One region of the Stenotrophomonas pigmentata genome, then DNA from elsewhere that is predicted to be linked to it. Evidence: predicted binding sites of a transcription regulator. Region 1 holds the regulator's gene; the other holds the start of a gene.
The links. Region 1 encodes FliA, which starts transcription of late flagellar genes. Its sites were predicted from a motif close to TAAAGTTTNNCNNNCNNNGGCCGATAA; they were not measured.
Positions count from the first base shown of each region.

Region 2: the regulator FliA is predicted to act here: its motif matches at 2,588-2,614, upstream of motA (flagellar motor stator protein MotA).

Region 1 covers NZ_CP130832.1:2,146,547-2,150,953, reverse strand. The annotation lists gene flhF (flagellar biosynthesis protein FlhF) at 1-362, shown strand, start outside; gene Q5Z11_RS09785 (MinD/ParA family ATP-binding protein) at 349-1,233, shown strand; gene Q5Z11_RS09780 (RNA polymerase sigma factor FliA) at 1,230-1,979, shown strand; gene cheY (chemotaxis response regulator CheY) at 1,993-2,385, shown strand; gene Q5Z11_RS09770 (protein phosphatase CheZ) at 2,385-3,005, shown strand; gene Q5Z11_RS09765 (chemotaxis protein CheA) at 3,009-4,407, shown strand, end outside.
Region 2 covers NZ_CP130832.1:4,070,346-4,074,752, reverse strand. The annotation lists gene Q5Z11_RS18075 (DUF4031 domain-containing protein) at 1-37, opposite strand, end outside; gene Q5Z11_RS18070 (hypothetical protein) at 52-522, opposite strand; gene motB (flagellar motor protein MotB) at 758-1,693, opposite strand; gene motA (flagellar motor stator protein MotA) at 1,704-2,558, opposite strand; gene msrB (peptide-methionine (R)-S-oxide reductase MsrB) at 2,759-3,226, opposite strand; gene Q5Z11_RS18050 (classical arabinogalactan protein 4) at 3,344-3,748, shown strand; gene Q5Z11_RS18045 (winged helix-turn-helix transcriptional regulator) at 3,978-4,407, opposite strand, start outside.

The DNA.
Region 1 (4,407 bases):
GCCAGCGCGACCGCGCCCTCACTGCCCAGCTGCAGTGGCTGCGCGCCGCCGGTCAGATCCGCACCCTGCTGGTGCTGCCCGCCAACACCGCCTTCCAGGACATGGACGAAGTGGTCCGCCGCTTCAGCGCCGCCAACCCGCAGGGCGTGGTGCTGACCAAGCTGGACGAGACCGGCCGCTTCGGTTCGGCCCTGTCGGTGGCGGTCGATCACCGCCTGCCGATCACCTGGGTGACCGACGGCCAGGACGTTCCGGAAGACCTTTACCGGGCCTCTGCCGCAAATCTTGTACTCCGCCTTGAAGATTTGCGCCGCGCGGCCGATATGCCCTGCAACACGGAGTTGAACAATGCAGTCGCGTGAGTACGCCAAGCTGACCAACACCTTCCCGCTGTCGGCTACCCGGCACGAACCTGCCGGCCCGGTACGCACCATCGCGGTGACTGGCGGCAAGGGCGGTGTGGGTAAAACCAATGTCTCGGCCAACCTGGCCGTGGCACTGGCAGGCATGGGCAAACGCACCCTGCTGCTGGATGCCGACCTGGGCCTGGCCAACATCGACGTGGTGCTGGGCCTGCAGCCCAAGCACACCCTGGCCGACCTGGTCGCCGGGCGCGCCACGCTGGAAGAAGTGATCATCGAGGGCCCCAATGGCGTGCTCGTGGTCCCCGCCGCTTCCGGCCGCCGCCACATGGCCGAGCTGCAGCCTGCCGAGCACGTCGGCCTGGTCAACGTGTTCTCCGAGCTGGAACGCGACCTCGATGTGATGATCATCGACACCGCCGCCGGTATCACCGACAGCGTGCTGACCTTCTGCCAGGCAGCCCAGGACACCGTGGTGGTGGTCTGTGACGAGCCGGCCTCGATCACCGATGCCTACGCGCTGATCAAGGTCCTGTCGCGCGAACGCGGCGTGGACCGTATCCAGGTGGTGGCCAACATGGTCCGCGACCCGAACGAAGGCCGCGCCCTGTACGAAAAGCTGGTGCGGGTCTGCGAGAAGTTCCTGATCGATGTTTCGCTGAACTACCTGGGCTGCGTGCCGCAGGACGACTGGCTGCGCCTTTCGGTGCAGCGCCAGCAGCCGGTGGTCAAGCTCTACCCTTCCGCGCCAGCCTCGCTGGCCATCAACGAAATCGCCCGTCGCACCGCGCGCTGGCAAGCCCCAACCGCCCCGCGCGGCGGCGTTGAGTTCTTCCTGGAACGCATCATCCAGCAGAAGGTGAAGGCATGAACAATGCAGCCGCTCAATACCGTGAAGTCCAGCGCAGTGCGGCCAATGACTGCATCACCCGCCACGCCGACCTGGTCCGCCGCATCGCCCACCACCTGGCCGCACGCCTGCCTGCGAGCGTCGAGGTCGACGACCTGATCCAGGCCGGCATGATGGGTTTGATCGAGGCCTCGCGCAGCTATGACGCCGAACAGGGCGCATCGTTCGAGACCTATGCATCCATCCGCATCCGCGGCTCGATGATCGACGAGATCCGTCGTGGCGACTGGGTGCCGCGCTCGGTGCACCGCCGCGCCCGCGACGCTGCCGCCACCATCCGTCGCCTCGAACAGAGCAGCGGCCGCGCGGCCAGTGCCAGCGAAGTGGCCGAAGCGATGGAACTGCCGCTGCCCGAATACATGCGACTGGTCGAAGACGCCTCGCGCGGACAGGTATTGAGCCTGGAATCGCGCATCGAAGACCAGGGCGAACTGGACACCCCGACCACCGGCGGCCCCAACCCGCAGCAGGTGCTGGAGCGCAGCCAGTTCGGTGCCGAGCTGGGCAAGGCCATCGGCCACCTGCCGGAACGCGAACAGCTGGTGCTGTCGCTGTACTACGAGCAGGAATTGAACCTGAAAGAAATCGGCGCGGTATTGGGCGTTAGCGAATCCCGCGTCTGTCAGATCCACGGCCAAGCCATGCTGCGCCTGCGAGGGCGGCTGAAGATTTTCGAGGCGGCAGACGCCGGCCTCGAGGAACCATGAAGAGGAAAGCCTTTTGAACAAGAACATGCGCATCCTGATCGTTGACGACTTCTCGACGATGCGTCGCATCGTCAAGAACCTGCTCGGCGATCTGGGCTTCACCAATACCGCCGAAGCCGAGGACGGGCATGCCGCGCTGTCACTGCTGCAGAGCCAGCCGTTCGATTTCGTGGTCACCGACTGGAACATGCCGGTGATGACCGGCATCGAGCTGCTCAAGGCCATCCGCAACGATGCCAAGCTCAAGACCTTGCCGGTCCTGATGGTCACCGCCGAGGCCAAGCGCGAGCAGATCATCGAGGCCGCGCAGAGCGGCGTGAACGGCTACATCATCAAGCCGTTCACCGCGCAGACTCTGGAAGAGAAGCTCGGCAAGATCTTCGAACGCCTGGCAGCGAGCGCCTGATGAACCAACTCGGGGAAGCACTGAACGACAAATCGGCCCTGGTGCAGCGCCTGCAGGACGCACTGGCAGCATTGGAAAGCGGCGACGAAGCCGGCTGGCGCCGGGAAATCGACGCGCTGGCCGCCCTGCGCGCCCAGCCGATGATGTCCGGCCTGGGCCGGCTCGCACGCGAACTCGGCCAGGCCCTGGGCGAATTGCCCAGCGTGCCCAGTGAAGCCGGCGAGCTGGACGACGCCTGCGCGCGCCTGGACCACGTGGTGCAGATGACCGAGCAGGCCACCCACCGCACGCTGGATCTGGCTGAAGAATGCCGCGCGCTGACCGAGCGTCTGCGCAGCGACGGCCTCAATGCCGAACAGGGCGAAATCCTCGAACGCATCCGCCACAACCTCACCGAAGTGGCCCTGACCCAGAGCTACCAGGACCTGACCGGGCAGATCATCCGCCGCGTGGTTGGCATCGTCCGTCGCGTGCACGAAGGCTTTGGCGCGCTGGGCCTGCCGCCGCCGGAAGACGATGCACGCAACCAGGGACTGGCTGGTCCGGCCGTCAATGGCCTGGACCGCCACGCCGTGTCGCAGGTCGACGCCGACGATCTGCTCTCGGACCTGGGGCTGTAAGTCATGAGTGCTTTTGCCGACGACATCGCCGCCGACTTCATCCTCGAAGCGCAGGAGATCCTGGATCGCCTCGGCGAGCAGCTGGTGACGCTGGAACAGGCACCGCACGACAGCGAGCAGCTCAACGCCGTATTCCGTGGTTTCCACACACTCAAAGGCGGCGCCGGTTTTCTGGCGATCCACCCGATGGTGGAGCTCTGCCACGCCGCCGAGGAAACCCTCGGCATGGCCCGCGCCGGCAAAGCCGAACTGCTGGCGCACCATTTTGATGCCGCCCAGCAATCGCTGGACTGGCTGCAGGCCATGCTCGACGCCGTGTCTTCTGGCACCGAACCGGAGCATGCCCCTGCTGCGCTGATCGCGCAGTTCGATGTTGGCGCTGCACCGGTCGTCACAGTCGCGCAACCGGTTGCAGCGCCTGCGGGCGACAGTGATCTGATCAGCGAAGACGAGTTCGAAGCCCTGCTCAACGAACTGCATGGCAGCGGCACCCCCGGTGCCCAGCCGATCGCTGCGGCAAAGGCCGGCGGTGACCTGATCGACGAAGACGAGTTCGAAGCCCTGCTTGACCAGCTGCATGGCGGCGCCGCACCTGGCGCTGTCGCTGTGCAGGCGATTCCTGCTGCACCCAAGCCCAAGCCGGCCGCGACTCCTGCCGCACCCGCGCGTCCTGCAGCAGGCGCAGCCAAACCAGCTGGTGCAAAGGCTGCCGAACCCGAGCACACCGTGCGCGTGGACACCAAGCGGCTGGATGCCATCGTCAACCTGATCGGCGAACTGGTACTGGCCCGCAACCGGCTCAAGACCCTGCGCATGCGCTTGAAGGACGAAGAGCTCGACCGCGCTGTCTCCACGCTGGATATTGCGACCGCGCGCCTGCAATCGGCGGTCATGCGGACCCGCATGCAGCCGGTCGGCAAGGTGTTCTCGCGTTTCCCCAAAGTTGCCCGCGACGTTGCCCGCTCTCTGCAGAAGGAAGTCGATCTGGAGTTGATCGGCGCCGACACCGAACTGGACCGCAACCTGGTCGAAGCGCTGGCAGACCCCTTGGTGCATCTGGTCCGCAACGCCATCGACCATGGCGTCGAATCACCCGAACTGCGCGAAGCGCAGGGCAAGCCGCGGATGGGCCGGGTTCGCCTGTCCGCGCAGCAGGAAGGTGACTACGTCAGCATCGAAGTGCAGGACGACGGTGCCGGCATCGACCCGGAGCGCCTGCGTGCCAAGGCCCGCGACAAGGGTTTGATCGACCCGGAAGCGGCTGCCCGCCTGACCAGCGAGGAGTGTCTGCACCTGGTCTTCCTGCCCGGCTTTTCGACCAAGCAGGAAGTCACCGACATTTCCGGTCGTGGCGTTGGCATGGACGTGGTGCAGTCACGCATCCGCGAACTCAGCGGCCAGA
Region 2 (4,407 bases), 1.9 Mb from region 1:
GCCAGGGATGTACCGCATCGTCGATATAAACCGTCACGTCCGGGCTTGGGCTCAGGCCTTGGACTTGTCGTCGTCGGCCGGCACTTCTTCGGCAATCGCGACAACGTCATCAGCAGCCGCTTCGGCAGCTTCTTCGCCTTCGACGCCTTCGAACTCGGCAACCAGGCCGGCCAGGTAATCGTCGGCGGTCTTGCCTTCGTCGGCGGCCAGGTCGTCGATCATCTGCTGCAGTGCTGCGGAATACTCCAGCGTGACCTTGCGGCCTTCCTTCTCCTGCACATTGGCCAGGTGCTTGAGCATGGCCAGCATCGGCACGGGGTTGTCGGCATTGCCCATGGTCTGGCCACCGATGGCCAGCAGCCATTCGGTGCCCTGCAGGCCGATGGCGGCCACGACCTGGCCTTCTTCGTTGACCAGGACGGCGTGGTTCTGGACCGGCTGCTGGGCGTTCAGGCGGGCGAACGGGCGGCGCGGGGCCTGCTTCTTGCGCTTGTCGCGCTTGGCTTTGGAGAGCTTGGACATGAGGTTCGGCTGATTGAAAACGATGCCTATTGTAGGCGCCAAGCCGGTTTGGCGTTTGATCAGTCGAAGCTTACCCCTCCCCAACCGACCCCTTCGCTGTGCGAAAGGGTGGGGGCAGAAGCCTGGCGACGGCAGGATTTCGGCAGATTGTAGAAACAGCCCCCTCCCTTTGCCGCAGGCAAGGGGAGGGTTGGGTAGGGGTAAGGCCGTCAGCTCGCAGCGACAAACACCGCCCTCAATCCGCCACTGTCGGCACCACATCTATCGCCACGGCAGCGTTCGGCGGTGGCAAGGCCAGCGTCGCGGTCTCGTTGAGCGCGGCGGCTTCGGCTTCCTTGGTCATCACCACGATGCTGATGCGGCGGTTGATCGGGTTCTGCGGGTTGGCCTTGTCAAACAGTGCTGACGACGCCAGTCCGACCACGCGTGCGACCTTCACTTCCTCCATGCCGCCCTCCAGCAAGGTGCGGCGCGCCGCGTTGGCACGGTCCGCACTAAGCTCCCAGTTGCCGTAGCCCAGCTGGGTGGAATAGGCGGTGGTGTCGGTGTGGCCGGTGAGGCTGATGTGGTTGGGCACCTGGTTGATGAAGTGCGACAGCTCCAGCAGGATCGTCTTGGTGTACGGCATCAGGCGCGCACTGCCGAGGTCGAACATTGGCCGGTTCTGCTTGTCCACGATCTGGATGCGCAGGCCTTCCGGGGTGATGTCCAGCAGCAGCTGGTCCTTGAACGGCTCCAGCGCCTGGCTCTTGCTGATCGCTTCCTGCAGCTCCTGCTTCAGTGCTTCCAGCCGCTGCTTGTCGCGTTCGCGTTCCTGCACCGGCGTCGGCACCGCTTCCTGACGGTTCTGGAAGGGATCGTTGCTGTTGCCGCGCGACACGTCGGTGGCACCGCCCAGCTTGATCATCGAGGTGCTGGCGCCGCCAGGCCCGGCCATGCCTGGTGCTGGGGTACTGCTGCTGCCGGCCAGCGGGCTGGGGTTGCGGAAATATTCGGAGATCGCCGCGCGCTCGGGCTTGGTGGTGGCTGCCATCAGCCACAACACCAGGAAGAAGGCCATCATCGCAGTGACGAAGTCGGCGTAGGCCACCTTCCACGAACCGCCGTGGTGGCCGCCGCCCTGGACTTTTTTCACCCGGCGAACGATTACCGTGGGCTTGGTCTCGGTCATGGCACGCGCCTTACTTGACCGACTTCAGGTGCTGTTCGAACTCGCTGAAGCCCGGACGCAGCGCCGACGGCACGGTCTTGCGGGCGAACTCAAGCGCGATCTTCGGGTTGTAGCCACGCAGGCAGGCCAGCAGCGCAGTCTTCACCGATTCGTAGATGCGTGCGTCCTGCTCGGCGCGGGCTTCCACCGCCGCCGCCAGCGGGCCGATGAAGCCATAGCCGAGCAGAATGCCGAGGAAGGTGCCGACCAGGGCACCAGCCACGTGCGCGCCGACTTCCTTGATGTCGCCGCCGATCGCGCCCATGGTGATGACGATGCCCAGCACCGCCGCGACGATACCGAAGCCAGGCAGGCCGTCGGCGACCTTGTTGAGTACGTGCGCAGGTTCCAGCGCCTCGTGGTGGTGCTTTTCCAGCTCCAGCTCGAGCAGCGGTTCCAGCTCATGCGGCTCGATGTTGGAGCCGATCATCAGCCGCAGGCAGTCGGTGATGAAGTCCAGCAGGTGGTGGTCGGACTGCACTTTCGGGTAGTTGGCGAACACCGCGCTTTCCTGCGGATTCTCGACGTGTTCTTCCAGCGCCATGAAGCCTTCGCGGCGCGCCTTGTTGAGCAGTTCGTAGAGCAGGCTGAGCACGTCCAGATAGTCCTGGCGCTTGTACTGCGGGCCTTTGAACACGCTGACGGTTGCGCGCAGGGTCTGCTTGACGGTCTTGAGTGGCGTGGCGATCAGGAACGCACCCAGCGCAGCGCCGCCGATGATGACCAGTTCGTAGGGCTGCCAGAGCGCGGCCAGACGGCCATGCGCACCGACGTAGCCGCCCAGGACAGCGAAGATGACAACGAGCAGGCCAACGATGATGAGCATGGGAGCAGACAACGGATGGGGATATCCCGTTGTCGGCCGTCAGCGGAAAATCTGTAGAGCCGGGCGGCTCCTGTAGTGCCGAGCCATGCTCGGCTGAGGCTTTACCAGGAAGCCATCCCCTGTAGAGCCGAGCCATGCTCGGCTGGGGTTTTACCGGTAACGCTTCTGCCGAGCATGGCTCGGCACTACAGGTGCTGCGACTACGCTGCCGGCGCTGCCTCGGCACCACCACGCTGCAGCGGGTCCGGGTAGGGCTGGCCATTCTCTACAAAGCCCAGCGATACTGAGTTCAGGCAATGCCGTTCAAAGGTCGGCGGTGGGCCATCCGGGAACACATGGCCGAGATGGCTGCCGCAACGCGCGCAGACGATCTCGGTGCGGATCATGCCGTGGCTGATGTCGCGGATCTCGCGCACATGGGCCGGATCGAACGGGGCGAAGAAGCTCGGCCAGCCGGTGCCCGAATCGAACTTGGTGCTGGAGCGGAACAGTGGCAGTGCGCACAGGCGGCAGCAGTAGACGCCATCACGCTTGTTATCCAGGAACACGCCACAGAACGGTGCCTCGGTGCCGTGCTGCAACAGCACGCGCTGCTCTTCGCTGCTGAGCCCGGCGATCAGGGCATCACGTTGGGTGGAACTGGGAGGGGTCAGGTCGAAGGCAGTCATCGCGTGGCATCCGTGGGACAGGTATCAATGGTAGGGGCGGGCAGGGGCCAGTCCAAGGGCGCATTCATGGCGGCGCAAGCTGGGCCGGCGCATGCTCAGCGCATGCAGGAACGGGAGATGCAGATGAGACCGATGGCGTATCTGGCGCTGGCAGTGCTGGCGTTCGTGCCGTTGTTCGCTCACGCACAGCTGCAGCAGCCACCGTCACCGACTGCAACGCGTCCGGTGACGCTACCGCCGTCGTCCCGGCAGCCGGTAACGGTGCCCACCGATCCGCGGGAGGAGGCTGTGCGGCTGCCGCCACGGCCCGTCACCAAGCCCAAGCCGGCTCCGAAAGTGAAGCCGATCACCCAGCCGCCGCAGCCCGTGCGCCCGATCTACGACAGCAAGGGCCAGCCTGCGCCGCACATGCGCCAGACCAGCCCGGGCCGGGTGTTGGATACACGCACCAATCGCTATTACGACACCGTGCCCAGCGGCTTGGGGCAGCAGGTGGTGCCGCCGCCGGCAGGCACGCGCTAGCACACCGTAGTGCCGAGCCATGCTCGGCAAGGGCCGTACCGATAGAGCATCCGCGTAATGCCGAGCCATGCTCGGCAAGGGGCATTCCAAGCCAAAGTCAAAAGCGACCCCTCCCCAACCCTCCCCTTGGCCTGCGGCCAAAGGGAGGGGGCTCAAAAGCCCCCCTCCCCAGCGCTCCCTTTGGCCTGAGGCCAAACGGAGGGGGCGTGCTGCCGAGCGTGGCTCGGCACTACTCGATGGGCAGGCACAGGGTCTCTTTTACTTCTTCCATCACGATGTAGCTTTTCGATTCACGCACGTGCGGCAAGGTCAGCAGGGTGCTGCCCAACAGCTTGCGGTAGGAGGCCATTTCGTTGATGCGTGCCTTGAGCAGATAATCGAAATCACCGGACATCAAATGGCATTCCAGTACGTTGGGCAGCTTCAGCGCCGCACGCCGGAATTCCTCGAAGATGTCGCCGGATTTGTAGGCCAGGCTGATCTCCACGAACACCAGCAGGCTGGCTTTCACCGAGGACGGGTCCAGCCGCGCGTAGTAGCCGGTGATCACCCCTTCGCGCTCCAGCCGGCGCACGCGCTCGGTGCAGGGCGTGGTCGACAGGCCGACGCGTTCGCCCAGCTCGGTGAAGGAGATGCGGCCCTCCTGCTGCAGGATGCGC